Regions from separate parts of the Pseudoalteromonas sp. BZB3 genome, predicted to be linked through region 2. Evidence: predicted binding sites of a transcription regulator. Region 2 holds the regulator's gene; the other holds the start of a gene.

Region 1 (18,483 bases), on a different contig from region 2:
AAGAGACGGTTTCTTTAGGTATTCTAGAAGACACACCCGTTACCATCCCTCGTGGTCAACGCAAAAATTTAAAAGCGAACTTTGAATTAGATAAAACTTTAGAAGCGCCATTAGCCAAAGGAACAAAGGTAGGCACACTATTCCTTGAGCTCGATGGTGAAGAAATCTCTCAGTATCCATTAGTTACGCTTGAAGAAATAGAAGAAGGTAGCTTCTTCAGCAAGATCTATGACTATTTACGTTTACAGATCATGTAATAATTGATTTATTAGTCGTCAACGCCTCCTGAGTGAGGCGTTTTTTTTTGCCGCAAAAATGATAGAATGCCCGCCATTATTGAGCGTGTGTGAAATAAAAACACACCACACCATTTGCGATGAGGACACCTTCATGGTTCAACCAGTTAAAAATACTAAGTTTGACGAATACTTAGAGTTCCCTTGCCCATTCACGTTTAAAATTATGGGCCTAGCAAATGTAAATCTGACTGATCAGATCCTTGCAAAGTTGCAAACAATTGCGCCGGGTGACTATGCGCCTAAAGTAAAACCGAGTAGTAAAGGCACTTACGAGTCGGTAACACTGGTCGCGACCGTCACTTCAAAAGAGCATATTGAGCAAATCTATACCGAAATTGGCAATATCGAAGACGTACGTTACGTACTGTAAAGGCTAACCATGACTCAAAGTACCGTGATAGTTCGCCAGTTAGGCTTGCAAAGTTACCAGCCAATTTGGCAAAAAATGCAAGACTTCACTGATACCCGAGACGATAACAGTCCCGATGAGATCTGGTTTGTTGAACATGAGCCTGTCTTTACTCAGGGGCAAGCAGGTAAAGCAGAGCATGTTTTAGCACCCGGCGACATTCCTGTTATTCAAGTTGACCGCGGTGGTCAAGTGACTTATCACGGTCCTGGTCAGCAAATGATGTATGTACTGTTTAATCTCCGTCGTCTTAAAATCGGCGTAAGAGAGCTAGTAACTTGGCTAGAAGAGTGCATTGTCGACATGCTGCAAGAGTATGACATTAATGCCTATGCCAAACCTGATGCGCCAGGAGTCTATGTCGACGACAGTAAAATTGCATCCTTAGGCCTGCGCGTTCGCCGCGGCTGCTCGTTTCATGGTCTTGCACTGAATGTAAACATGGATATGAGCCCATTTATGCGCATAAACCCTTGCGGCTATGCGGGTATGAACATGGTGCAAACAAGTGAATTAAATGGCCCGTCGCAACTTGATGAAGTTGCGCAAGGTCTTGTTAAACATATGCTCAAACGTCTTAACGCTGAGCATGTTGAACACAAAGAAGGGTTCGAGAACGAATGAGTAAACCAGTAAAAATGGAGCCAGGGGTAAAGCTTCGCGATGCTGAGAAAATGGCATTGATCCCAGTTAAGGTAATGCCAACTGAACGCGATGAAATGCTAAGAAAACCTGAATGGCTTAAAATCCGTTTACCGAAATCAAGTGAGCGTATTGAGGGCATCAAGCAAGCAATGCGAAACCACGGGTTACACTCAGTATGTGAAGAGGCATCATGCCCTAACCTATCTGAGTGCTTTAACCACGGCACAGCGACATTCATGATCTTAGGTGCTATTTGTACTCGTCGTTGCCCTTTTTGTGATGTAGCGCACGGCCGTCCGTTAAAGCCAGACGCACAAGAGCCTGAAAAACTCGCTTTAACTATCAAAGACATGAAGCTTAAGTATGTGGTTATCACGTCTGTAGACCGTGATGACTTACGTGATGGTGGTGCACAACATTTTGCTGATTGTATTAAAGCTATTCGTAAGCACAATCCTGAGATCACCATTGAAATCTTAGTACCAGATTTTCGTGGTCGTATGGAAAAAGCACTAGAGATCTTAACTGAAACGCCACCTGACGTATTCAACCACAACTTAGAGACTGCGCCTCGCCTGTATAAGCTAGCTCGCCCAGGTGCGGATTATAAATGGTCTTTAGAACTGCTTCGTCGTTTCAAAGAAGCACACCCGAATGTTAAAACTAAGTCGGGCTTAATGGTGGGTTTAGGCGAAGAAATGTCTGAAATCGAAGAGGTATTGCGTGACCTTCGTGAGCACAATGTTGACATGCTAACTGTAGGTCAATATTTACAACCTTCAAAACACCACTTACCGGTTAAACGCTATGTGCCACCAGCAGAGTTTGATGCATTAAAAGATTACGCTGACGAAATTGGCTTCACCCACGCAGCGTGTGGCCCGTTTGTTCGCTCTAGTTATCATGCTGACCAACAAGCTGCAGGTAAAGAAGTGAAGTAATCACCACTTTTTAAAAAAACGCGATGCAGAGTCATCGCGTTTTTTTATGTCTAAATCTCAATTCTGTGCATCAAAATGTAAAACATATATTACAAACACGTATCTTGATTTATAACAAAGGAGTTTCAATTTTTTGCTCTGCGTTATATCTTGCCTGCTCTCTCACACTTAAAGGGGCATAATGTGATAAAGAATAAAACCCTCGGCAGTATGCTAATTGTCGCAGGCACAACCATAGGCGCGGGCATGTTAGCACTGCCTATCGCTTCTGCAGGTATTGGCTTTAGTGCATCTTTAATCCTGATTTTATTAACTTGGCTATTAATGACCTATACCGCGTTATTAATGCTAGAGCTTCATCAATTCGCCAGCTCCGATGCCACACTCAATACGCTTGCCAAGACACTACTGGGCAAACGTGGGCAATATATCGCTAATTTTGCAATGGTCTTTCTGTTTTATGCGCTATGTGCAGCATATATCGCAGGTGGAGGCGCGCAATTACAGTCAAAAATAAATGCAGCGCTTGATGTCGATGTGGCCCCGCAAGTCGGCTCTATACTCGTGGCTGTACTGGTCGCAGCCATTGTCACCATGGGTACCTCAACGGTTGATAAACTAAACCGTGTTTTATTTGCCATTAAAGTAATCGTGCTGGGCACTCTATTCTTTGTTCTGACCCCTTATGTTCAAAGTCAACACTTGCTCGAAATGCCGCTAGAGCAAGGGCTTCTCATTTCAGCCATACCTGTGATTTTCACTTCATTTGGTTTTCATGGTTCAATTCCATCAATTGTAAAATACGTTGGTGTTGACATTCATTCACTCAGAAAAGTTATGATTTTCGGTGCCTCCGTGCCTTTAATTATTTATGTCTTCTGGCAATTGATCAGCCAAGGTATGATGAGCCAGTCACAACTTTTACAGTCTGAAGGCCTACAAGGCTTCATTGGCAGCGTCTCTAGTTTAGTAAACAGCACACAGGTCAGTACGTCGATCACGATTTTTGCAGATTTAGCATTGGCGACCTCTTTCTTAGGTGTAAGTCTTGGATTATTTGACTTCTTTGCTGATGCTTTCAAACAAGGTGATAACAAAAGCGCCCGATTGAAGACGGCATTAATTACCTTTGTGCCCCCGCTTGGCTTCGCTTTATTCTATCCACAAGGGTTTATTACCGCATTAGGGTATGCGGCAATTGCACTGGTTGTTTTAGCGATATTTTTGCCTGTTGCAATGGTTTGGGTTCAGAGAGCACAACAAACTAATGAACAAGGTTATCAAGTTAGAGGCGGTCGATTTGGGTTAAGCCTTGCAGCTTGTTGTGGGGTTGTCATAATAGCTGCACAAGGCTTGCAAATGTTTGGCGTTATTCCTGCGCTAGGTTAATGGTAAAAAGTTTGGGTTATCGTGCAAGCCTGATAACCCAAATTCAAGGAAGTCTTATGAAATACCCCCTAATCTTGCTTTCCTGCTCTTTTTTAACCGCGTGCGGTGGCGGGGGCAGCGAACCACTATCAAAAGATAATACTGCGCCTACCGTCAATGAGAGCACACAATGTGGCAGTAATTTCTCAGCGCAAAGGCATTTGAATAAGCAAGAAACAAACATTGCTTATTGGCAAATAGAGGGGGATACGCTCCAAACTAAGCCACAAGTAACTTACTTTACAAACCGCTCAAGTAGCCTAGCAGAGACATCATACAAAGGCTCTGAACCACTGTGTGAACAAGTAGCGAATATTTTTGGTGCAGACGTTACAGATACATGGCAAGGCGCTGAGAATAATACAATTAAAGTTGGTCAACAATTCAAATATATACCAGAACTTAGCGTCTCATTTGCTCTGCCTGAAGTGAACTCTTTAAATGATTGGCGTGCTAAAGGCAGTCCCAACTCAATGTCCACAAACCTATTGCAAAGTACACTGACCGTCTGGTACCAAAATTCAGATGAGCAGAGGTTTTTACAAGGTGACTTATCAAATAATCAAAGAGTCGTACCATTAGCATGCAATGATACTGACTTTACTATTTTACTTTCTTTAATTGAGGTTGATGAACAGTTAAGCATCAGTTTAAACCCTGCCTATTGTGAAGAGGTACGCAGTAATAACATTACTAAAACAATGTGCTTAAGTGCCAAATTACCCCAAGAAAGGTTAATACAAAACTGTGAGTTTGCTTTGACAGATATTGTTATTCCAAACGCCCAGGGAAATAAAACATTTGTTAAGTTAGCTGCTCAAACCTCTGCAGGTTCAGATACTGGGATTAATGTTGCAATCACTGATATTGATATAAATTAATCTAAGGGTAGTAATATCTATACCGGTTTAAGGGATTAACTAGACGCTTAAAATGGTGAAACACTATCCCTTTACTTGTAGTTGGTTTACTCGATTTTTTAAAAGATACATCACGGGCAGAAAGCACAGGATGACGGTGAGAATATTCACTAAAGGTAAAATACTTTTATAAAGGTAGGTAGAGTAACTTAAATCGAGATAGTGCCTATCTACCAATCTAAATAACTGCATGATAGGCGCAGGAAGTACAATGAGTTGTGCCAATACGCTTTGCCATAAATACACTTTGTCTTTCAATGCCCAGACAGCCAAAATGGCCATAAAAACGATGTCACTCAACGCCCAATAAATGTAACGAATGACATATAGATCGGCATCAACTTTTTTGATCAAAGGGAAAGAAAAATAGCCAATCACATAAAATGCGGCACACAGTGCCGCATATCTAAGGGCTTTGTCATCTCTTAATAATGCAAACAGAGCAACCGAAATAAACGTCAGTAACGTCGCATGGTCTCTTACTAATAACAAAAATTGATTAAAGTAAGTGCTGTTTAAATCGAATGACATATTGAAAGGTTAATCTTGAGATGATTAATCTAACGATTTTTCTTCTGACTTTGGTGGCTCATCATTATCATCAGCACCGTCGCCATTATTTCCTGGCATGTAAGCGTATTTACTTAGAATAGACATCGTATTTCTCCTTGATAAATGATTCATATTCAAATTAGCTGAATTCCAATCATCTATCAAGAAATACAATACTAAAGAATGAAAAAATTAATTGCCACGCAGTTCGATAGGATCAGATTCTTTCGCTTTACCTTGTAAAATAGAGATTTCAACACGGCGATTACGGCGTCTATCTGTGTCATTCTCATTCGGCACTAGCGGGCGTGTATCTGCGTGGCCAACAACGACCATTCTATTTTTATCAAACCCAGGGGCTTTCACCATTTCACTTGCCACGGCAACTGCTCGGGTTGCAGATAAATCCCAATTATTAGAATAAAGCTCATTGGTCACCTGAAAATCATCAGTATGACCTGATACAGTAATTTCTCCTGGCACATCTTTTAATAGCTCAGCGATTTCACGAATGATCGGCTTAAACTTTGGCTGTAAAAATGCACTACCAGAAGGGAAAGCACCATTTTCTTGAATGCGAATAATGATCTGTTGTCCAAGAGACTCAAGCTCTATTGCACCATCCATAATTTGCTTTTCCATTTGCTGGGCAATTTTCTTCACCAATTCATTCACTTGCTCTTGATCGGCTGCCGAAATGGCCTGCTCCATAGATTGCTCTTGTGAAGTACTTTGCGATTCGCCACCACGTTTATTACCGCGTTGCTCTTGACGACCACCTGCAGAAGCCTCATCACCTGCCTGGAACTCCAACATTTGCTGCGTCATCTCTACCGTCTGCTGTTGGATAGTCTCGATAGGAGTCGGCTCTGGTTTACCAGGTGTGAACTCCATAGCTATCACACTGGTACCCTTGGGAATGTCTTTTACTTCGATTTTATTTTGCACACCAAAAGCAAACTTCATCGAACCTGCTATTTGTTTGAATTTCAACACGTCCATTTCAGAGAAAGCCAACAGCAGAACGAAGAAACACATCAAGAGTGACATTAGATCAGCAAATGTTCCCATCCAAGCGGGTAGCCCGGGGGGGGGACATTTACATTCTTGTTCGTCTGACATACTACTCCTCCTTGTCGCTGCCGCGTTTCGACTCAGGTAGGTAGTTCTTCAGAATACCTTCGATTACTTTCGGGTTTTGACCATCTTGAATACCCAAAATTGCATCCAAGATTAAGCGTTGATTTTGTTCTTCTTCATCTTTACGCAATTCAAGTTTCGCCTGAATAGGAATGGCAACTACGTTCGCAAGGAACGCACCATATAACGTTGTAAGTAGTGCTACAGCCATTGCAGGACCAATCGCTTTTGGGTCATCCATGTTTGATAACATGGCGACTAGACCAATTAGCGTTCCGATCATACCCATCGCAGGGGCGATGTCTGCCAAAGATTTAAATAAGTTAGCGCCTAATTCGTGTCGAGAGGTAGTGAGTGAAATGTCTTTTAATAAAGTAGCGCGTACAACATCAGCATCATGACCATCTACTAACATATCAACGCCCTTACGCATAAAGGCATTGGGTATTTCTGCTTCTTCCAAAGCCAAAAAGCCACCTTTACGAGCCGAGTCAGCCAATTCAACGGCTTTCTCAATGAGCTCTTCTGGAGATTCAATCTTGAACATAAAGGCTTTGCCAACAACTTTACCAATGCCTAAGAACTGGCCCATGGTGAAGTTCGAGAGTACGATGAAAATAGAGCCACCGAATACAATGACGGTAGATGGGCCATCACCAAACATGGCCAAGTCACCATTACTACTCATGAACATCGCCATGATGACCAAACCTATTGCACCTACTATTCCGATAACGGTTGCTAAATCCACTATCCCCTCCAGAGAATACTTATCATTACTTTTTTATTATGACACTCGAAGTCAATTTTTTGAGTGGCAACTACAAATATCATGCTTAATTCGAATATTTGCAAACCTTGTGCCTATGTTACAGTGAAAAGCCTAGATTTCAGTAAGACTTTTATCGGCAACTTCTTGAATATCTTAACTCAATTACGTTGTTAAAATTCGATTAAAGCCCACATAAGGCAAAAAATAAACTGATCCGCCACGATTGCCAGTAACAAGCTTTGACCTGAGTCGCTAATCCTCCTAAAATTGCTACCTTTAAAATAAATTGCTGGGCAAGATGTACTATGGCTGCAAAAAAACCTGAAAATCTAAGTTTTGAAGAAGCAATGGCCGAACTAGAAGGCATTGTACAGGCTATGGAACAAGGTAGTCTGACTTTAGAACAATCTTTAAAGCAATTTGAACGTGGTGTTCAATTAGCCAATGCGTCTAATGAAAAGTTAAGCAGTGCTGAGCAAAAAGTCTCAATCCTGATGGGCAATGACCCTGAGACACCAGTAACACCAATGCCAAATCAATTAGATTAAGACCCCGCAGTGAATTTATTCGAGCATATAAATACGGCACAAAACCGTTTAGACAGTTACATCAGTAATTACTTCTCTTTGGCATTAGATACCGATGAAACCGTAAAATCAGCAACTTTTTACAGCATCAATAATGGCGGTAAAAGATTAAGGCCCTTTTTGGTTTACACTGTAGGCAAACTGTTAGGTGCTAAAGAAACAGACCTTGATGTCGCTGCAGCTGCAATTGAATGTATTCATAGCTACTCATTGGTCCATGATGACTTACCGGCTATGGACGATGATGACTTGCGTCGAGGCAAACCGACTTGTCATATTGCTTATGATGAAGCACAGGCCATTTTAGCAGGCGATGCGCTACAAACCTTAGCGTTTGAATTTTTAAGTGAACATGAATTTTCAGTATCGGCAAAGCAACAAATCAAGATGATTAATACGCTTGCCGTTGCATCTGGTTTGCAGGGCATGGTTGGCGGACAAGCCCTTGATATTTCAGCGACAGAAAAGTCAATTACCCTTGCAGAGCTTGAACGTATTCATCGACTTAAAACCGGCGCATTGTTAAATTGTGCAATTAAGTTAGGCGCGCTGTGCGCTACGGATGTCGAGACAGAAATTATTACTGCCCTCGATATATACGGTAAAAATCTTGGCCTCGCTTTTCAGGTACAAGATGATATTTTAGATATCGAAGGCGATACCGCCGTATTAGGCAAGCCGCAAGGCTCAGACTTAGATAACCACAAGTCGACTTATCCGGCTTTGCTTGGACTAGATGGTGCAAAACAAAAAGCGCATCTATTGGTCAAAGATGCTCTGTCTGCACTTGATACAATACCTCATAATACCGATGTATTGGCAGAGCTTGCGAAATATATAATTGAGCGTGATCACTAATACTCAATCACGACGTATTGATGACGAACAGAACAAATTTATAAAAATTAAGTAAACCTTTGTATATAATCGGACAAGGTTTGCGTAGGACACATGTTGAAAGAATGAAACTGGACAGTAGCAAGTACCCATTACTCGCCTTGGTTGATGAACCGGCGCAATTACGTCAATTACCACAGCCCCAACTGGGTAAGCTGAGCGACGAATTAAGAGATTACTTACTTAATTCGGTTTCGCAGAGCAGTGGTCACTTGGCTTCAGGTTTAGGCACCGTCGAATTGACTGTGGCTTTACATTACGTGTATGACACACCTGAAGATAGATTAATCTGGGATGTGGGCCATCAAGCTTACCCGCATAAAATCTTAACGGGACGTCGTGATGCTATGCACACGATCCGTCAAAAAGATGGGTTGCACCCTTTCCCTTATCGTGAAGAAAGTGAATACGACACTTTCAGCGTAGGTCATTCAAGTACCTCGATTTCAGCTGCATTAGGTATGTCTATCGCGGCACAGAAAGAAGGTAAAGGCCGTAAAACCGTTGCAGTTATAGGTGATGGTGCGATCACGGCTGGTATGGCGTTCGAAGCCATGAACCACGCCGGAGACATTAAATCCGACATGCTGATTATCTTAAATGATAATGAGATGTCTATTTCTGAAAATGTAGGCGCACTAAACAACCACTTTGCACGCATTCTTTCTGGTAGCTTTTATACTAATATTCGCGAAGGCAGTAAGAAAATTCTTTCTGGTGTACCGACTGTGAAAGAGCTTGCCAGCCGTATGGAAGAGCATCTAAAGGGCATGGTTATTCCTGGCACTTTCTTCGAAGAGCTTGGTTTAAATTACATTGGTCCAATTGATGGTCATGACGTCAATATGCTGGTTGATACGCTAAGAAATATGCGTAACCTGAAAGGCCCTCAGATCCTGCACATCAAAACGCAAAAAGGTAAAGGTTACAAACCAGCTGAAGCCGACCCTATTGGTTACCACGGTGTGCCTAAATTCGACCCAAGCGTGTATAGCCTGCCAAAATCTAAACCTAGCGCTCCTACTTTTTCAAAAGTATTTGGTGATTGGTTATGTGATATGGCAGCACAAGATCCTAAGCTTATGGCGATTACGCCAGCAATGCGTGAAGGTTCTGGTATGGTGCGTTTTTCGAAAGAGTATCCTGAGCAATACTTTGACGTTGCCATTGCTGAGCAACACGCTGTTACTCTAGGTGCAGGTTTCGCATGTGAAGGCCTTAAGCCTGTAGTTGCGATCTATTCAAGCTTCTTACAACGTGCTTATGACCAACTTATTCACGATGTCGCGCTGCAAAACTTACCAGTACTGTTTGCAATTGACCGTGCAGGTATTGTTGGCGCTGATGGTGAAACTCACCAAGGTGCATATGACTTAAGCTTTATGCGTTGTATTCCAAATATGATCATCATGGCACCAAGTGATACCAACGAATGCCGTCAGATGCTTTACACAGGTTACCAGTGCAACCAACCTGTTGCGGTGCGTTACCCTCGTGGTAGTGCCGGTGACAGTGATGTACAAACGCAGATGCAAGCGTTTGAAATTGGTAAAGGAAATGTGATCCGTGAAGGTGAGAAAGTGGCCATCTTAAGTTTCGGCACACTACTTCATAATGCTAAACAAGCCGCTGAAAACTTAAATACAACTCTCGTTGATATGCGATTCGTTAAGCCGCTTGATGAAGCGTTACTTGTTGAGCTGAGCAAAACCCACAATCGCTTTGTTTGTCTTGAAGATAACGCCATTGCAGGTGGTGCTGGCAGTGCTGTGATGGAGTTCCTTGGCGCACAAGGTATTCACACACCAGTGTCATTATTTGGTATACCTGATGAATTTATCAAGCATGGTACACAAGACGAAATGCATGCAGAAATGGGCTTATGTGCTGATTCACTCGAACAGCGGATCAAAGCGCTACTCTAATAAGCACTGAAGCATAAAAAAAGGAGCTAAGGCTCCTTTTTTTATGCTTTAAAGTTATTAATGACCAGCCTGTACTGACAACTAGCTAACGCATCCAAATTTTCACATCTGCAAGCCCATTTGCCTGTAAGGTTTGTAATTGTGACTCAACATTACTTGTTTGCTCAAATTCAAACGCATCCAACTGATCATCAAATGTAATGGTTGCAGCACCATCACCGCCACGTTGTTTTACTTGATGAAGTGCGACATCCGCCAAATTCACAGAGGCCTCCCAACTTATCACTTGCCCTCCTAGCAGAGGCAGTGGGTAAAATGACCAGCCCATAGACACTGTCATATTAATCGCCTTACCATTGGGCAATTGAAAGTCACATTCAGCAATTGCACGGCAAAGTTCTTTTATATAAGTTTCAATTGCGTCACGCTTAAAGTCGCGAAGCAACAATAAGAACTCATCACCACTCCAACGAGCCACATAATCTGAGCCTTGCGTTCTGGTGTTCAATAAAGTAGCAAGTTGCTGTAAACAACTATCACCGCCAATCGGACCATAGGCATCATTCACTTTACTAAAATTATCGACATTGATAATAAGCAATACCAGGCGCTTATTCTGTTGCTGTAATGACTTTGAGTTACGTTGGTAGTGTTCGACATCTTTAGGGAGTTGATCGAATAAGAAACGACGGCTTTTGAGGCCTGTGAGCTCATCTGTATGGCTAACTAGTTTCATCTGAGTATTCACTTGGTTAAGCTTGTCGTTCGCTTGACGCAGTGCCATGGTGCGCTCTGCCACTAAAGATTCAAGCGCTTGCTGCTTACGTCGCTCTTGAGCTCTAAAAATCCAAAAGAATACATAAAACAGTAGAACAAACCCTAGCGTAATTAACAGTCTAAAGTACACCGTTTCATCAAAACGTCTAGGGATCTCAATACGCTGTGTAATGCTTCGAGCTTGTTGCCAGCCTTCACCTTTACGCTTAACTTGTAATTCAAAGTTATATACACCCGGCTCTAAGTTCGTATATATCGCTTCTCGACGGTTAAATACTTCTCGCCATTCAGTGTTTTCTTTGCCAGTTAAACGATATCTAAACTCGATACTCGCTGGCGCATAAAAGTCTATGGCGGTGTAGTTAATCGTGATATCTCGTTCACTGGTATCAAGTTTAAGTAGCTCTGCAAATTTACTTGCGACTATCACTCGCTCTTGCGTGATCACCTCTTCCAGTTTTGGTGATAAGTCTTTAGAGCCAAATAGTTCAACATTCTTGGGAATTTCAACTGCCCCTTGAGAGCTTGGATACCAAATAGCACCTTGCTTTTCTAATACTGCATCACCACCGAAACCAGAACAGCAACGACCGACTTTGCCATCGAGTTGGCGGTCAAATTGACTAATAACTTGCTCAACTTTTAAATTGTTTATTGGATGGGTAAATTGCGCCGCAGGTAAGCGGTAAACACCTTTTCGAGTACTGACCCAAATAAGCGCCTGTTGCTGATCATAGTAGAGCGAGGAAATTGAACCATGAGGTAAACCATTTGAGGCATCAAGCTGATACCAATCGCCCTTTGCTGTTCGATAAAATAACCCATCATTCCAAGAGCCAACTAAAGTCGCCACACCTTGAATGTATAAAATACTGGTAACATAAGCGGACTCTAGAGACGTTTGCCCACCAAGCTTTTCAATGCCTTTTTGATTAAATTGATAGGCTCCTTTGTTGGTGCCTATAAATCCGACATTCGGCTGATCATTGATATACGTGACAAACTGACTACCTAAAAATGCATTGTAAGCAAATGGTGTTAAACCCGAGTACTCAAGACGGTACATACCACTGCCCGTACCTATCCACATTCCACCTCGCTGCGACGGTGTAATGGCTAATACTGGCGTTTGTCGTAACTCTCGAAACGGTAACAGCTGTAGCACCCCTTGCTCATAAATCATGGCACCACGTTCAGTGCCTATGAACAAGCTATTACCACTAAATTCCAGCTCATATACTGTGCTGTTTTTTAATTCTTCAGGGGCAATAACCACTTGTAATGAATCATCATTATTCAAGTAACCGACACCACTTCTTGATGCCATCCAAGTTCGACCTTGGTTATCTTTGGTCGTTGCCGTTATACCTTGCTGACTGTTACCATCAATCATGTGTCGCGCAATATTACCTGTATGCGCAAACCAAAGCCCCTCGTTCAGACTGGCTAACCAAATGTTTCCTTCTGCGTCTTTAAACATATCTGAAAACCAAATCGACTGATCAGCATGAATTGGTTCGACATAACGCCAATCAGAGATCCCCTCTCTGAACATCAAACGAGTTGAAGTAGATGCCCATAACCCTGTATCTGAGTCGTACATAAACTTATATACAGCACCATTGCCAAGTTCGGTATAACGTCTCAGCACTTGGTCTATATCTAAGAAGTAAGCACCGAGTTCAGAGGCAAGATACAAGCGCCCTTCAATCCATGCCAAATCATGCACGATAGTTTGTGCTAATTGCTCTGGTAGCGCTAACCGAAAGCCAAGCTCTAGACGAAATACGTCCCTACGATTGGTGGCTGATTTGGTTATTTTTAAAAGATTACGCTCATTCACCAACCATAGACCATCGGTGCCTTGGGCGATTTTAGACACACTACCTACAATCTGATTAATGCGGTTAACAGGAAACTTTTTATTGTCTTCTGCTGAATCAAATGCACGTTGTGCTTGTTGGTCATTGCCGATGTAAAATAAGCCATTACCTGCAACCCAGATGTCGCCTTGCTTGTCCTCAACAATATCTAGGATAGGTCCTTTGATATTAAATGACTGAACATCAAGCGTGTGGGGGTTTAATCGATGTAGACCGCGTTTGGTGCCTATCCATAACTTACCATGTCTATCTAACAGTAGCTTATGAATGGCATTAGTTTGTAAGAATTGCGTGTTTTGTGTTGTAAAATTTCGAAATTGATAGCCATCAAATCGACTGAGGCCAAATTGAGTGCCAAGCCATACATAGCCCTGCTGGTCTTGCACCAAACTTTTAATTGATTGCGAGGGTAAGCCATTTTGTACATTCCATTGCTTCACAATATAGTCATTGATGGCAGCAGATACTGAAAAACTCATCAGTATAAACAGCAAAGACACTAGCAAGGTTTTTTTGATCATACACTCACAATCTTTTATTGATTAAGCTACTAAGAAACCAGTTTTAAACAAAGCTTGCACACAAATCAACGAAAAAATACCCGCTAAAATGTCATCAGCCATGATCCCAAAGCCACCATGCAGCTTTTTGTCTAACATTCTGATTGGACCTGGTTTGGCAATATCGAAAAATCGGAATAATAAAAAGCCAACTAGGAGTGCCTTCCAAGATAATGCTGCGCCTATCATGGTAATGTAAAAGCCTGCTACTTCATCCCACACAATTGCCGGATGATCATGAACTTGGACATCTTTTGCCGTTTGTCCGCAAACCCAAATACCAAATACACTGATCACAACTGCAAAAACACATTGCAGCCATAATGGATAACTAGCTGTAATGAAAATAAGTGGTAAGGCACCTAAAGTGCCAAATGTGCCCGGAGCAAATGGGGCAAGTCCTAAACCAAAACCTAAACCAAAAAACTGGTGGGGTTTACGAATATCAAATTTGTACTGCTTAGCCAAACTGACTCCTAACTAAAATGTTCAAAGCCAGTTGCGGGAAATGGCCAAGGTTTATCTTTATAAAGTAGCGATACATCGCCAGCATTTGCGTTAATTTGCCCAATGCAGGTTGGTTTTACCCCATATTCTGCCAAGCGCTTTTCTACTGCAACTCTATTACTATCAGGCACAGTAAACAACAACTGATAATCATCGCCATAAGCCATTGCCAGCATTAAACGAACTTCTTCATCTGGCAAATTTTTCAGCGCAGTTGAAAGCGGCACTTTATCAGCATGGATTGTCGCACCAACACCTGAGTGGGTCAGAATATGATTTAAATCGGCCAGTAAACCGTCAGAAATATCAATGGCTGAATTCGCTAAGCCACGTAAAACCTGACCTGCTGCAACTTGCGGTGCTGGAAAATCAAACTTTTTCTGAACATAACTGCGATCTGTATCGCTGAGTTCCCAGCCTTGTTTACGTGCCTCAATTGCCAGAGCGGCATCTCCAAGGTCGCCAGTCACATATAACCAATCCCCCACTTTAGCACCACTTCGGGTCAACGCTTTGCCTTTTGGTACGATACCTTTAGCACACACGGTAATCGTTAATGGACCTTGCGTGGTGTCACCACCAATCAGTTGCACGTTATAATACTCAGCAATATCGTGCATACCTTCTGTGAACTGTTCCAGCCAAGTTTCGTCAACATTAGGTAGCGTCAAGCCGATGGAGATCCAAGCAGGCTCTGCCCCCATTGCAGCCAAATCACTTAAGTTTACCGCTAAAATTCGGTGTCCTAAGGCTTTAGGAGAAATATCAGAAAAGAAATGAACGCCTTCAACCAGCGTATCTGTGGTGACCGCTAATTGGCAGCCTTCGGGGATAGTAACTAGGGCGCAATCATCACCTATGCCTAAGTCTACATCACGTCGAGTAATACCACGGCCGGTGAAAAATCGATTGATTAACTCAAATTCCTTCATACATAAAAAAGCCGGCCTAAGCCGGCTCTCCAAATTGTTTGCCTTTATTTGCGAACTGCTTTAACTGCTTTGTCTAAAACACCGTTCACAAACTTATGGCTGTCTTCTGCACCAAAGATTTTCGCAAGCTCAATGCCTTCATTGATTGCTACTTTGTAAGGTACATCTTCACGGAACTTAAGTTCGTATGCACTTAAACGTAATACTGCGCGCTCAACTTCATCTAAGTCTTCAAACGGGCGAGAAAGATGCGGCTTAACAAGCTCATCTAATTGTTTTACGTTTACTGCAACACCGCGAGCAAGATCTTTAAAGTATTCTACGTCTACTTTAGATACATCATTCTCGATCAACATTTGTTGCTCAATATCGGCAATCGGGTTGCCACTTAATTGCCAAGAGTATACGGCTTGAAGCGCTAATATACGTGCTTTACGTCTTGCTGCTGGTTTCACTGAGGATCCTCTTAAATTTGCTCTAGCACGTTCACCATTTCTAGTGCACCAAGGGCTGCTTCGCCGCCTTTGTTGCCCATCTTAGTGCCCGCACGTTCAATGGCTTGCTCAATGCTTTCCGTGGTTAATACACCAAATGCTACCGGAATATCATAGTCTAATGAAACGCTTGCTAGTCCTTTATTTGACTCGTTAGCAACTAGGTCGAAATGTGGTGTACCACCACGGATGATAACGCCTAATGCAATGATTGCATCGTGCTCTTTCTTCATCGCTAAACGCTTAGCTGCTAATGGTAACTCAACGGCACCTGGTACATATACCACAGTGATGTCTTCTTCTTTAACACCACCAACACGCTTTAGCTCGTCAACAGCACCTTCAAGTAAGCTGCTACCGATAAAATCATTAAAACGTGAAATAACAATGGCAAATTTTTTGCCAGGAGCGTATTTGTTACCTTCAATAATCTTCATTAGATGGTCCTAATCTTCTTAATGTTTCGTACTTTGCAATCAAAGTGCGCCGAGTACGCAATAAGCAATTGCCAAATTGGCGCGCATAATAGCACAGTTTTGGTTAACCCCAAATAACAAAACCCGCTGTCATCAACGGGCTTTTTCATTCAATTATTTAGGCTCTACGTATTCAATGACTTCTAGGTGGAAACCTGAAAGTGCATGATATTTTTTCGGCATACTCATTAGGCGCATTTTTTGAATGCCTAAATCAGCTAAGATCTGCGAGCCAACACCAACGGTACGAGAGGTACCTTGGAATTTACGCTGATTCACAGTTTCGCCCGCATCTTGCGCAGCAAATGCTTTTACCATGTGCTCGATGTCTTCAGTTTGTTCCTGTTTACCCAGAATAACCAACACACCGTTATTTTCGCTGATGTGCTTCATCGCACCATGTAAACTCCAGCTTCTATCAGCGCCTCTGTCTGATAGTAATACATCATTAAAAGTGCTTTGTAAGTGAACACGCACTAGCGTTGCATCAGTTTCTGAAACTTCACCTTTGAGCAAAGCATAATGAAGCTGGTTATCAATGGTGTCTTTATATGTAACTAAATCGAATTCACCATATTCAGTTGGTAATTTACACTGCGCAACTTTTTCGATAGTTGTCTCGTTTAAGTTACGGTATTCAATTAGGTCAGCGATAGTACCAATTTTTAAACCATGCTCTTTGGCAAACACTTCTAACTGAGGGCGACGTGCCATGGTACCGTCAGGGTTTAAGATCTCAACAATGACTGAAGCGGGTTCTAAACCTGCTAAACGCGCTAAATCACAGCCTGCTTCTGTATGGCCAGCACGAGTTAATACCCCACCAGGTTGCGCCATAATTGGGAAGATATGACCTGGCTGCACGATGTCTGTTGGCACTGCACCTTTAGCCACTGCTGCCTGTACTGTACGAGCACGATCAGCGGCAGAAATACCAGTAGTGACACCTTTTGCTGCTTCAATAGACATAGTGAAGTTAGTTGAGAATTGCGCGCCGTTATTTCTCACCATTAATGGTAAATCAATTTGCTGACAACGCTCTTGAGTCATGGTTAAACAAATTAAACCACGGCCGTGGGTTGCCATGAAGTTTATGGCGTCCGCTGAAATATGCTCGGCTGCGATGATTAAGTCACCTTCATTTTCTCGGTCTTCATCATCCATCAAGATAACCATTTTACCGGCTTTAATGTCTTCGATGATCTCTTGTGCGCTGTTCAAGTTCATAATTTACCTGTTTAATTAATTCGCTACTTAATAAAGCCTGCGTTTGCCAATAAGTTCATTGTGAGAGTAGAGCTTTGTGCAGGCTCTTGAGCTCCAAGTACTAAGCGTTCCAAATAACGTGCGATTTGATCCACTTCTAAGTTAATTTTACTGCCCACTTTAAATTCAGCAATGGTTGTCTCTTGTGCTGTATGCGGCACAATTGTCAGCTTAAACTGACAGTCTTTAATTTCATTTACAGTTAAGCTGATACCATCAATAGCTACTGAGCCTTTATATGGAATATATTTCATCAGCTCACTGGGCGCTTCTAACCAATATTCGGTTGCGCGGGCATTAGGTGAAATCGCCACGACTGTCGCAATGCCATCAATGTGGCCTGAGACTAAATGACCACCTAAACGAGAAATAGGCTGTAATGCTTTTTCTAAATTAACTGTTTGCCCTAGCTTATATTGAGCAAATTGCGTCAATTTCAAGGTCTCATTTGAAACATCGGCACGAAAACCATCAGAAAATTTTTCAACAACCGTTAAACACACACCATTTGTAGCAATGCTATCGCCTAACTGTACATCGCCCATGTCTAAATTTGGGCTACTTACACGAACCGTTAGGTCGCCTTGATTTTGTGTCAACTCAGTCAACTTACCGGTTGCTTCAATGATACCTGTAAACATAAAACTTAACCTTTTTGCGCTACTTTGCGTGCTGTTAAACGAATATCATCGCCAACTTGCTTAATATCGTGCCATTGTAGGCTCTGTACATCTGCTATCTGCGTCAACTCTGGCACGTTAAATAAACCTCGCGCATCTTGACCCATGATTTTAGGTGCTAAATAAAGAATATAATTATCGATAAGATTTAATTCGTGAAACTTACCCGCAAGCGTCGCGCCTGCTTCAACGAATACACTGTTGATACCATGTGCGGTTAATTGCTTTAACGCTTTTTTGATATCAACCTTACCATTAATAGAGTCAACCAACAGCTCTGTAACATGTTCTGGCCACTGGTGCGTTGTATCAGCTTTTGTTCTTAAAATTATAATAGGACTATTAATTGAGAATAATGCTAAATCTGGATACAAACGGTTTTGAGAATCGATG
Region 2 (12,774 bases):
TCTGCACTCATCAAACCAAAGCGTGCGCGAGTATCAATAACAGTAACAACGTTACCACGTAGATTGATAATACCAAGAACATAGCTTGGTGCACCTGGAACTGGTGCAATTTCAGTATAACGCAGCACTTCCTGCACTTGCATTACATTAATACCATACGTTTCGTCTTCTAACTTATAAGTTACCCATTGAAGAACTTCATCATTACTGTCGGCATTATTGTCTGCAGAAAGTAGTCTATCTTGGCTCATGGTTATACTCCATAAAGTTCTGAGTTACTGCTCTTGGCTATCTAAGCCTTGCTCTAGTAAGCGGTTTAAATTCTCTACATCAATCAAAGCACACATTTTTTCTTTAATGACGCCAGCAAGCCAAGGTCGCTTGCCACCGTTTACACGCCATTTAATGTCTTCAGGCTTTAATGTAATGTTATTTATTAAATTTTCAGCCAATAGCCCCCATGGGCTATCACCGAGTGTAATTAAATATTGATAATCCAGTTTTTCTTCAAGCTCCGGGGTATACTTCTCTGGCATAACCCATCTGGCAGTATCAACAACATTTAGCTTTTCTTCACGGTTAACCATGACACCTTTAAACCACTTAGGTTTGCCGAAAAGCTGTGTTACTTCTCCTAGTTGGTGAATACCACCTAAAGACTTTAGAGGAACAGCAAGAGTTAGCCCTGCGACTTCAAAAAATAGTGCTTGAAACTCACTTTCACCATACTCTTCTTGAACACTTGTTAAACTTGGTTCAACAACAGCTTCTTCTTTGATAATAGTATTATTTTTTGTTAACTCAAGATCTTTCGACTCACCTTCTGGGATTTCAACAACCTCAGGGCTTTCTAATTCCGGGGCAGGTTGAGTCTCAATGATATCTGGTACAACTTTATTGACTGGTTGGCTTAACTCTGTCTCAGTAATCTCAGGGACACGCTCGAGTAATTTTGCCACAGGGGCAAGCGCAGTCTCTTGAGGCTCATCTTCTTGTAATAATGCGCCAAGATACTGCTTCATCACCTTTTCATTAGCAAACAAGTGTTTACTCATATAGCTTCTAACTACCCTTCATTAAATACTCTAGTAGTGCTTTATACGCAAATACACCTCTAGATTTTGGACAAAACTCAACTGGCGCTTGCTGTGCCAAACTGGCATCTCTAAATTTTGTGTCAACCGGAATAACACCGGGCCAGACAGACCCTTCGTAATTGGCAAGCAATGTTTTGTATGCCTCTAACGATGCCTTGGTTCGCTTATCATACATGGTTGGTACGATGGTGTAATTATATTGTTTTGCTTGAGAGCTTTGCATTAATTCCATGGTACGCATCATACGATCTAAACCTTTAAGCGCTAGGAACTCAGTTTGCACTGGAATTAGCACACGTTCACTGGCTGCGAGAGCATTTACCATTAGCACGCCTAATACAGGTGGGCAATCAAGAATCGCATAGTCGTAATGTTCGCTTATTTTCGCCAGTGTTTTTTTCAGGATTAAGCCCATACCATTGCGATTACCCATGCTTCTATCAAGCGTCGCAATTGCCATTGTTGCCGGCAAAATATCAAGGTTTTCAATGGTTGAGGGGCATAAAGCTTGGAGGATTTCCTCGCTCTCCATTGCCGTCCCTCGAGCAAATATGTCATAAACACTGACTTCTAACTCTTCAGAATCAATACCAAAATAATAAGTCAGAGATGCGTGAGGGTCTGTATCTATAAGCAAAACGCGTTTGCCTTGCTTGGCAAGAATACCGCCAAGACTCACCGTAGTCGTTGTTTTACCAACGCCTCCCTTTTGATTTGCTACAGTCCAGATCTTCACGAAACAATTACTTCCCAGTGCTTGAACAAATAGATTAACAACCTATTTCTTTATTTATTCTTGTTGCGACGTCATGTAAAGCCAAGCTTTCAGAGGATAGTCCTGCATTTGTAACAGCTTGAGGCATGCCGTAAACCACGCAGCTCTGCTCATCCTGAGCCCAGATTGTTGCACCTGATTGTTTCAGTAAACGTGCGCCGTCTCGACCATCAGCACCCATTCCAGTTAAAACTATGGCGAGTACATCAGCTTGATAAGCTTTTGCTGCACTTGCAAAGGTGACATCAACACACGGCTTGTAGGTCACTCTTGCACTATCATCCTCAAAAACTCGAAGCGTTTTCATTGCACCTTTTGATTCAACCAACATTTGCTTACCACCTGGCGCTAAATAAGCAACACCTGGCTGTAATTTATCACCATGTTCTGCCTCTTTTACCTTTATCTTACAAAGGCTATTTAGTCTAGTTGCAAAAGCGGGTGTGAAAGCAGCTGGCATATGTTGAATCAACAATATCGGGTGTGGAAAGTTAGCAGGTAGCTGCGTTAGTATGGTTTGCAGTGCAACTGGCCCACCTGTTGAAGTCCCTATTGCCACAAGTTTATATTGCTTTCCAGACGCTTTGAACTGTTTAGCTGTTGCAGTTGAACTTGATGCTGGCTGAACAGCTGCTCTTTGAAAACTTCTATCAGGTTGAGCAATACTTGACGTGCGAGATGCTGCTGCAGACCTGTCTGCCACCGGTGATTGAGTAGCCGCTTGCTTGTTCACTGCTGGTCGCGAATAGCTGCTAACTGAACGAGGAAGTCTTCTTCGCCCGATTTCTTTCACCTTGTTTTGTAGAGACTTAATTGCTTCTTCGCTATTACGGGCTATGTCTTCAAACTTTTTAGGCAAAAAGTCTAATGCACCTGCATCAAGCGCATCTAGAGTAGCACTTGCCCCTTCTCGAGTTAGTGAAGAAAACATCAGGATTGGCGTAGGGTTAGCCTGCATAATTTTTTTTACGGCACTAATTCCGTCTAAAATAGGCATTTCTACATCCATAGTAATAACATCTGGACGTAATGAAGCCGCTTTTTCAACCGCCTCTTGCCCATTAACAGCAAAGTCAATTACCTTAATATCACTATCTTGCTCTAAAATTTCGCTGACTCGACGCCTAAAAAAGCTTGAATCATCTACAACTAAAACTTTTACTGCCATTAGCATACTCTATGAATTCTTAAGAACGAAAAGTGGTGCATCCGCACCACCTTTTAACTGTTTTGCTATCTCAGGTTATTTACCTGCATAGTGTTTTAGCATATTTGGCACATCTAAGATTAATGCTATGCCACCATCTGAAGTGATTGTCGCACCTGCCATGCCAGGAGTACCTTGCAATAATGCATCTAATGGCTTGATCACAACTTCTTCTTGGCCGATGAGAGAGTCAACCACAAAGCCAACCTGTTGAGTACCTATCTGCACTATAACAACATGACCTTCGGCTTTCTTCGTTGATCTATCTGCCCCCTTAACTAGCCAATGCTCTAAGTAGAATAAAGGGATTGCTTTTTCACGCACAATAATCGTTAGCTGGCCATCTACTACATTTGTTTTTGTCAGATCTAAGTGGAAAATTTCACTTACACCAGCAAGAGGTAAAGCAAATGTTTGCTCGCCAACTACAACCATTAGGGTTGGTAAAATAGCCAGTGTTAATGGAACTTTTATCTCAAGGATAGTGCCAACGCCGAGCTCTGACTGAATATTAACAGAGCCGTTAAGTTGAGTGATTTTCGTCTTAACTACGTCCATCCCAACACCACGGCCTGAAATATCTGAAATTTCTTCTTTTGTTGAGAAGCCTGGAGCAAAAATCAAGTTATAAGCTTCAGTGTCAGACAATCGACTTGCTTGGTCCGAATCAATAACGCCTTTATTTATCGCAATCTTTTTCAGTTTTTCAGCATCCATCCCTGCACCATCATCTTTAATGGTCAACAGAATATGGTCTCCTTCCTGAGATGCTGAGAGCGTCACTGTACCTGTGCGAGGTTTGCCTGATGCCTCACGAACATCTGGCATTTCAATACCGTGATCAACTGAGTTTCTAACTAAGTGAACGAGTGGATCTGCAAGTGCTTCAACCAAGTTTTTATCTAAATCGGTCTCTTCACCTTCAAGAATAAGATTAATATCTTTCTTTAAACTACGTGCTAAGTCTCTAACAACACGAGGGAATCGGCCAAACACTTTTTTAATTGGCTGCATTCGTGTTTTCATTACCGCACCTTGTAAATCTGCGGTAACTACATCAAGGTTAGATATCGCCTTACCCATAGCTTCACTGCTAGAATTATTTGCCAAACTAACGAGGCGGTTTCTCACTAGTACCAGTTCACCGACCATATTCATGATTTGGTCTAGACGCTTAGTGTCAACACGGACTGTCGTCTCAGCTTGAGGCGCAGGGGGCTTTTTGGCCGATGCAGGTGCACTTTGCGCTTTTGCAACTGGAGATGGTGAAGAAGCTGGCTTTGCTGGTTGAGGTGCCGGTTTTGGTTTAGCAACTGGTTTAGTTATAACAGGTTCGGGCTGCTTAGGTTCAATACTTGGAGCAGGCTTGTTGGAATCAGCCCCTTCTAATGATTTTGGCGCACCACCTTTACCATGAAGCTCATCTAACAATGCCTCAAACTCTTCATCGTTTATTTCATCATCACTCGAGGGGGATGATGGAATTGGTGAAGAAGGGGCTTGGCTAGTGCTAGTGTTTGTACTTGTTGGAGGAGGTGGACTAATCGAACCGAAACTGCCAACGCCATGAAGCTCATCTAAAAGACTGTCAAACTCATCATCAGTAATATCACCATCATCTGAGTTTGAAGCAGTTGAAGCCGCTGAAGTAGTTTGCTCTACAGCTGGGCCTTTACCAGCCCCATGTAACTCATCAAGTAAGCTTTCGAATTCATCTTCTGTTATTTCATCGATGCTATCTGAGGCAGATTCACCAGCAACTTCATCGGTATCAATATCAAAAAGAATATCATCAGCAGATAAATCTGCTTGAGGAGTATCCTCAACAACAGGATCTGGTTCTGAACTTGAAATAGAAATTTGTTCGTCTTCTGATTCAGGCTTACTCAATTGATGAAGTGTTTCAAGTAATGCTGGGTCTGCAGGATCTGGTTGCTCACGATTTTGAATATGTGCGAACATTTCATTGATGGTATCTAGGGACTGAAGAATCACGTCCATCAGTTCTGGAGAAACAGAGCGTTGCCCTTGTCTTAACACATCAAAAACGTTTTCCGCGCCATGACATGCGTCTACAAGCTCAGTCATACTCAAAAAGCCTGCACCACCCTTTACAGTGTGAAAGCCTCTAAAGATTGCATTTAATAATTCTTTATCTTCAGGGTTATTTTCTAGCTCAACAAGCTGCTCAGATAACAACTCTAATATTTCACCAGCTTCAACAAGAAAGTCTTGTAATATATCTTCATCGACTTCAAAGCTCATGTACACACTCTCCTATTAGAAGCCTAAGCTCGACAATAAATCGTCGACCTCATCTTGATTAGATACGACATCTTCTCTAGATTCAGCATTCATTATCGGACCTTCTGGTCCTGATAACTCTGCAGGATCCATTTCAGCAATCTGAACCTCTTCAATATTTTCTTTTTGTTTTGATTGAGGTTCTTCTGCTGTACCAAATACAGTTAGTAAGTGGATTAAACTGTCTTCTACTTCTCTAACTAATTCGATAACACGTCGAATGACCTGACCTGTTAAGTCTTGATAATCCTGAGCCATTAAAACATTTGTCATATGTCCTTGAAGTTCATCCGTAGTTGCTTGTGAGCCTTGCATAAACTTATCTAAATCATGACAAAGAGATTTGAATTCACCAAGCTGGATATCACGTCTCATGAGTCTATCCCAAGTTGGCTTTATATCAGATAAATCGTCTGCAAGCTGTTGCGCGAGAGGCAGACTTGCTTCAACTGCATCCATCGTTTTATTGGCTGCATTTTCTGTCATTTCCATGACATAATTCAAACGTTCTTTAGCATCCGGTAAGGCTTCTGTCGTCAAATCAGAAATACGAGTATCAAGCTCAAAGTTTTTCAATGACTCGTGTAGTTGACGGGTCAATTTACCCACTTCAGCAAAAAGCTCAGATTGCTCCTTACTTGCAGCCTCCATGATTAACTTATCTGCTTTATCTTGCTCGCCTTGCTCAAGATAAGTCACAAGTTGCTTAGCTTGCTCAAGTGTTATTTGAGGCACAGAAGGTGCTGACATCCGCCTCTCCTTCTTAATTATCTAGCCTAAACGTTCAAACACTTTTTCTAGTTTTGTTTTAAGTGTTCCAGCAGTGAAAGGTTTTACAATATAACCATTTACACCAGCTTGCGCCGCAGCAACAATTTGCTCTTTTTTCGCTTCAGCCGTCACCATAAGTACTGGAATATGCTTAAGACTGTCATCTGCACGTATAGCACGAAGAAGATCGATGCCTTGCATACCTGGCATATTCCAGTCCGTGACTACGAAGTCAAATTCTTGATTTTGAAGCATAGGCAAAGCTGTGCTGCCATCGTCTGCTTCTTGTACATTTGTAAAACCTAAGTCTCTAAGCAGGTTTTTGATTATTCTTCTCATCGTAGAAAAATCATCAACCACAAGAATTTTCATGTTTTTATCCAAAACATCCTCCAGTGAGGTTTGAACCTATTATTATTACTCTAATTGACCCAGTCATTGATTTTAGCCCTAAGCCTGATCATTGCCTGCCCATGAATTTGGCTTACTCGAGATTCACTTACATCGAGTATTTGCCCTATTTCTTTTAAATTCATTTCATCGTTATAGTAAAGAGATAAGACTAGCGCATCTCTTTCGGGTAACGATTGAATCGCCGTTAGCAACGATTCGTTAAAGCGTTCATTTTTAACGTTATTGAACGGTTTGTCTAGCGCTAAATCATTGTTAACAGGAGTGATTACGTCTTCATCAACCCCCAAATCTTCAATTCCAATGATTTTACTTGCATTCACATCATGTAGAATATGATGGTACTCATCCAGAGTAATATCAAGTTTTTCAGCAATTTCAATGTCTTTTGGCTCTCGACCTAGGACGCTTTCTAGATTAGCAATTGCTTCAGCAACCATACGACTATTCTTATGAACACTTCTTGGTGCCCAGTCTCCACGGCGAATTTCATCTAACATCGCGCCTCGGATTCTGATCCCCGCAAAAGTTTCAAAACTTGCGCCCTTACTTGCGTCAAAGTTTTTACTGGCTTCAATCAAACCTATCATGCCTGATTGTACAAGATCGTCTAACTGAATATTTGCTGGTAAACGTGCCAATAAATGGCACGCCACTTTTTTGACAAGACCGGTATGACGCTCTATCACTCTATTAAGGTTGTCTGTAGTTTGATAGCCCATCGCTTTACCCATCGATGACGACATAGTTATCCGTTGACTAGCTGTTCAATAAAAAACTCTAAATGACCAGAAGGTTGATGTGGTATTGGCCATTTAACTGCTTTACTCGCTAACCCTCTAAATGCAACCGCTGCCGGAGAGTTTGGAAATAACTCAACAATGGTTTTTTGACGGCGAGAAGATTTACGCATGTTTTCATCAAACGGAATGGTTGCAACTAATTCTAGTGCAACATCTAAGAATCTGTCAGTAACTTTCGAAAGTTTAGCAAATAGCTCCTGCCCTTCGCGTAAGCTCCTAACCATGTTAGCAACAATTTTAAAACGGTAAACACCGTGTTCACGACTAAGCACCTTAATAAGTGCGTAAGCATCTGTAATTGAGGTCGGTTCATCACACACAACGACCATCACATCTTGTGCTGCGCGAGAAAAACTAAGAACCATGTCTGAAATACCCGCTGCGGTATCGACAATTAAAATATCAAATTCTGTATTTAGCTCGCTAAATGCGCGGATGAGACCTGCATGTTCTGCAGGCGTCAATTCAACCATATTTTGCGATCCTGAGGTAGCCGGTACAATTTTAATACCAGCAGGACCTTCAACTAAGATCTCATCTAACTCACATTCACCCGAAAGGACATGAGACAGGTTTTTTTCTACTCTTAAACCAAGCATCACGTCACAATTTGCCAAACCTAAGTCAGCATCTAAGACGAGTACTCTGTTTCCTTGCTGACCAAGTGCAATAGCCGTATTTAATGAGACATTGGTTTTACCAACCCCTCCTTTACCACCCGTTACTGCAATTACTTTTACGCCATGGTTGCCATTTTGATTCATTCTACGCAGGCCACTTGCTTGATCTAATACTGTGTTAATCATACATTCCTACTGTCTGAGACGCTACAGGTACACGTCGCGAATGTTGTGCTTTTATTCTCTTTAAATACAATTGCTCAGCCTTTTTGACCATTTTATGAGCATTTGCTACACGAATGTCTTCTGGCACTCGTTGACCGTTAGTAAGATACCCTATTGGCAAGCGATTTTGAATCGCAATACTAATAATCTCGCCTAAACTTAGACATTCATCAAGTTTTGTAAAAATACAACCACTTAAATTCACTTTTTGGAAGTGACGAACCGCTTCTTGCAGTACATGCATTTGCGATGTTGCACTTAAAACCAAATAACTTCTAATATCGACTCTAGAGCTTCTCATTAACGTATTAAGTTGTTCTGTTAAACGGATATCTCTTTGACTCATACCCGCAGTATCTATTAATACTAGACGCTTATTGCGTAAATGATATAAAACTTCTGCTAATTCATTGGCATCTTTTACTTGTTTGACTGGACAACCAATAATTCTGCCGTAAGTTGCCAGTTGCTCATAAGCACCAATTCTATAAGTATCAGTTGTGATTAACGCAACTTTATCTGCACCGTATTTCTGCGCGCCTAATGCAGCAAGTTTAGCAACTGTCGTTGTTTTACCTACACCAGTTGGACCTACTAATGCATATACACCACCTTGACGAAGAATATCGTTGTTGGTTGTATGCATTTGATTAGCTACCATTTCAAGCAATGAATTCCACGCTTCTTTACGAGAAACGTCATCAGGGATGAAGCAAGCCATTTGTTCAGCAACTTCTTTATCAACACCCATACCTTGTAAACGGTCAACTAAACAAGCTCTCGTTGGGTCTCTTCTTTCCATTTCTTGCTTCATTAAGCCTGAAACTTGATGTTCAAGTAATTGACGAATGGCATTCATTTCTTCTCTCATGGTTGCCATTTCATCGACTTTTTTAGGCGCAGGCTCAAAATCATCAGCAAAGCCTGTATCGAGGTCATCATCAAAATTCCATGATTGCGCTTGCTGTTGAGCTTTAACATTTGACTCAGCCCTGAAATTTTGCGTTGAGGTTGGACGCTCATATCGCTCTTCAGTCGCTTGACGAGGCTTAAATACTTCTTCGGTATTAATACCAGATTGAGAGAACATAGAAGCAAGCTCAGGTGAACGGGGCTTCGGCGCTTGCCTTTCTAATAGTGCCTGTAAACTATCAGCAACTTGAGCCTGAGGCTCTGGTTTTGCACGCTGCGGTTCAGGGCGAACAAAGCGCGGTTGTGCAGCTTGGGGCTGCGCAGGCGCTATATTTACTTGTGGCGCCTCAACGGGTGCTTCTGGCGCTCTATCATTATCTACGGCTGCAACAATTTCTACACCATCTGCCAGTTTCTTGTTTGACATAATCACAGCATCAGCGCCAAGCTCTTCTTTTACTTCTTTCAGTGCTGTGCGCATATCTTTGGCAAAAAAACGTTTAATTTTCATGTTACAACCCCTTAATTCCTATCTATTGTCCAACTGAGCTTACAATTTTAATTTGTCTTTCATCTGGTACTTCTTGATATGACATCACTCGAAGACCTGGGATCGTATGTTTGACAAACCTTGAAAGCACACTTCTTAACATACCTGAGGTTAGAAGGATGGATGGGTCGCCCAGCATTTCTTGCGTTTGGTGCGCTTCTCTTAATGATGCTTGAAGTCGCTCCGCAAGGCCTGGCTCTATTCCAGCCCCTTCATCACCTGCGTTCTGAAGTGACTGATGCAACATCTGTTCCAACTCAGGCGCCAATGTTATGACAGGAATTTCATCTGCACCGCCAACGGCGTCTTGAACAATTAGTCTACGCAGTGAAATTCGCACTGCAGAGGTTAATACATCTGGGTCTTGACTTCGTGGACCATACTCAACAAGGGTCTGAACAATCGAGCGCATATCACGAATTGCAACCCCTTCATTCAATAAGTTTTGCAGTACTTTAACAACCGTCGTAAGAGGTAAAATATCTGGTACTAAGCCTTCGACTAAACGAGGGTGTGACTTAGCGAGCATATCTAATAAATTTTGTACTTCTTCATGTCCTAGTAGCAGTGATGCGTTGTTTGTAAGCAATTGGCTAATATGAGTTGCGACAACGGTCGCAGCATCTACGACTGTGTAACCTAATGAATGCGCCTCGTCTTTTTGCTCAGGCTTAATCCAAACCGCTTCTAAACCAAAGGCAGGATCAGTCGTTGCTACGCCATTGATTGGGCCAAATACTTGCCCAGGATTTATGGCTAATTCATCACCATGTTTTAATTCGCCATTTCCTGAACCTACCCCCATAAGGGTGATACGGTATTCATTTGGATCTAATTCAAGATTATCTCTGATGTGCACTGGAGGAACCAAGAAGCCAAGCTCTTGTGAAAGCTTTTTACGAACACCTTTAATGCGGCTTAAAAGCTCACCACCTTGAGCCTGATCAACTAATGGAATTAAACGATAGCCAACCTCTAAGCCAATCACATCGACCGGTTGAACATCATCCCAGCCAAGCTCTTTTTGATCTTGTTGTTTAGCTGCAACATCTCCACCTTTGGCTTCTTGTTGAGCCTGCTCCTCTTCTGCTTTTGCTTTTTGCTGCTGCGTGTAATAAGCCAAGTAACCAAGAAGCGCACCTAAACTTAAAAATGCAATATGTGGCATACCAGGTACTAGACCCATTGTAATTAAGATACCAGCAGCAATATAGAGAGATTTCTCATTTCCTAACTGAGTTTTAAACTGCTCACCCATGTTATGAGATTCGTTTTGGCGAGTAACGACGATTGCAGTACCAATTGAAAGTAAAAGAGAAGGCAGTTGTGCAACCAGGCCATCACCAATGGTAAGTAATGTATATACTTCCATGGCTCTTGAAAATGTTAAGTCGTGTTGGATCATACCAACAAATAAACCACCAATAATATTGATGGCTAGGATTACAATACCTGCTATCGCATCACCTTTTACGAACTTACTAGCACCATCCATTGAACCGTAAAAGTCCGCTTCACGTGTTACTTCGTCGCGGCGTTTGCGTGCTTCATCTGCACTGATAAAACCAGCATTTAAATCAGCATCAATTGCCATCTGTTTACCTGGCATGGCATCTAGAGTGAAACGTGCTGACACTTCAGAAATACGACCAGCACCTTTGGTAATAACTACAAAGTTGATAATAATCAGGATTAAGAAGACAACAAGACCAACGGCATAGTTACCGCCAATAACCACAGAGCCGAACGCTTCAATTACCTTACCAGCAGCATCTCCGCCATTGTGGCCTTCTAGTAATACAACACGAGTACTGGCTACATTCAACGCTAATCGCATGATGGTTGCAATAAGTAGAACCGCTGGAAACATGCCAAACTCTAGTGGTTTCATTGTGTAAACAGTAACGAGTAATACCACCAAAGCCAAAGCGATATTAAAAGAGAATAAGATGTCTAAAAGGAATGGAGGTAAAGGCAAAATTACCATGCCCAAAGCCGCAAGCACTAATAATGGTGTTCCGACCCCTTTTGCATAGTCTTTTTTATTCTCATTAAGACCTTGTAAAACTGCTTTAAAATCCATAACTTAACAACTACAAAATATTGACACTGGTCTAATAAAGCAATTAGTGAGCCAATAAATTTACAGGATTTAATGTTTTACATCATCTGGGATAGGCAAGTTATTACTGAGCTTTGTTGGTCTTCTTCCACGACCTTTTTGATAACGTTTTAGCTGAAATACATAGGCTAAAACTTGTGCCACGGCAGTGAAAAGTTGATCTGGAATTTGATCGCCAACTTCAGTGGTGTGATAGAGTGAGCGTGTTAAGACGGGAGACTCAACAATAGGGACCTCATTACCTTTAGCAATTTTCCTTATCTGCATTGCTAACTCATCAACACCTTTAGCAAGCACAATCGGTGCTCCTGCTTTTTCTGTGTCGTATTTAAGCGCAACTGAATAGTGAGTCGGGTTTGTAACAACGACATCGGCATCTGGCACATCCTGCATCATGCGCCTTTGTGACATTTCGCGTTGTGTTCGTCGAATTCGCGCTTTTATTTGCGGATCACCTTCTGAGTTTTTGTACTCATCTTTCACTTCTTGCAACGTCATTTTTAGTTGCTTGTGGTGGTTATAGCTTTGGTAAGGCGCATCTATTGCTGAGATGATTATCATTGTGCAACTAAGCGCCAAAAACATCCAAGCCAGAATTTCTAGGGCATGAATAATTGAACTTGGGACCTGCTCAATACTCAAGTGTAGAATTTCATAAAAAAACATTTGTATTAATAAAATTGCGAAGCCAGCAACCAATACAAATTTAAGAATAGCTTTCACTAACTCTATAGCGGCTTGCGGCCCCAGCATGCGCTTGATCCCTTTCATGGGTGACATTTTACTCGCTTTAGGCGCTGCCGCTTGCCAACTGAAATTAAAGCCACCCAATAAGGTATTCCCGACAATACCTGCGATTGTGATAATAAATACAAACATAGCCATCGGAAAAAATAGCTCTGAGAACATTTCACCCCAAACAGAGAACATTTTCGTGGTGTCGTAAGTTTCATTTCGATTCAATGTTAGCCCACGAC

Evidence for each region. Region 2 encodes FliA, which starts transcription of late flagellar genes. Its sites were predicted from a motif close to CTAAAGNTNNNNNNNNNNNNGCCGATA; they were not measured.
Region 1: a site for FliA is predicted at 7,238-7,264, ahead of pomA (flagellar motor protein PomA). Genes of this name have one in related genera too.

The regions. Positions count from the first base shown of each region.
Region 1 is NZ_JBECOS010000008.1:219,909-238,391, reverse strand. Features, by position in the region: gene ABMY35_RS06800 (serine hydrolase) at 1-257, shown strand, start outside; gene ybeD (DUF493 family protein YbeD) at 391-669, shown strand; gene lipB (lipoyl(octanoyl) transferase LipB) at 679-1,332, shown strand; gene lipA (lipoyl synthase) at 1,329-2,294, shown strand; gene ABMY35_RS06780 (aromatic amino acid transport family protein) at 2,478-3,683, shown strand; gene ABMY35_RS06775 (hypothetical protein) at 3,740-4,603, shown strand; gene ABMY35_RS06770 (hypothetical protein) at 4,667-5,173, opposite strand; gene ABMY35_RS06765 (flagellar motor protein MotB) at 5,387-6,316, opposite strand; gene pomA (flagellar motor protein PomA) at 6,318-7,085, opposite strand; gene ABMY35_RS06755 (exodeoxyribonuclease VII small subunit) at 7,412-7,654, shown strand; gene ispA ((2E,6E)-farnesyl diphosphate synthase) at 7,664-8,551, shown strand; gene dxs (1-deoxy-D-xylulose-5-phosphate synthase) at 8,656-10,515, shown strand; gene ABMY35_RS06740 (diguanylate cyclase) at 10,601-13,693, opposite strand; gene ABMY35_RS06735 (phosphatidylglycerophosphatase A) at 13,718-14,203, opposite strand; gene thiL (thiamine-phosphate kinase) at 14,212-15,174, opposite strand; gene nusB (transcription antitermination factor NusB) at 15,219-15,629, opposite strand; gene ribE (6,7-dimethyl-8-ribityllumazine synthase) at 15,641-16,105, opposite strand; gene ribBA (bifunctional 3,4-dihydroxy-2-butanone-4-phosphate synthase/GTP cyclohydrolase II) at 16,259-17,371, opposite strand; gene ABMY35_RS06710 (riboflavin synthase) at 17,395-18,051, opposite strand; gene ribD (bifunctional diaminohydroxyphosphoribosylaminopyrimidine deaminase/5-amino-6-(5-phosphoribosylamino)uracil reductase RibD) at 18,057-18,483, opposite strand, start outside.
Region 2 is NZ_JBECOS010000014.1:72,340-85,113, reverse strand. Features, by position in the region: gene ABMY35_RS16305 (chemotaxis protein CheW) at 1-251, opposite strand, end outside; gene ABMY35_RS16300 (chemotaxis protein CheW) at 276-1,055, opposite strand; gene ABMY35_RS16295 (ParA family protein) at 1,063-1,833, opposite strand; gene ABMY35_RS16290 (chemotaxis response regulator protein-glutamate methylesterase) at 1,868-3,040, opposite strand; gene ABMY35_RS16285 (chemotaxis protein CheA) at 3,116-5,344, opposite strand; gene ABMY35_RS16280 (protein phosphatase CheZ) at 5,360-6,133, opposite strand; gene cheY (chemotaxis response regulator CheY) at 6,155-6,538, opposite strand; gene ABMY35_RS16270 (RNA polymerase sigma factor FliA) at 6,577-7,311, opposite strand; gene ABMY35_RS16265 (MinD/ParA family protein) at 7,314-8,174, opposite strand; gene flhF (flagellar biosynthesis protein FlhF) at 8,167-9,636, opposite strand; gene flhA (flagellar biosynthesis protein FlhA) at 9,659-11,758, opposite strand; gene flhB (flagellar biosynthesis protein FlhB) at 11,828-12,774, opposite strand, start outside.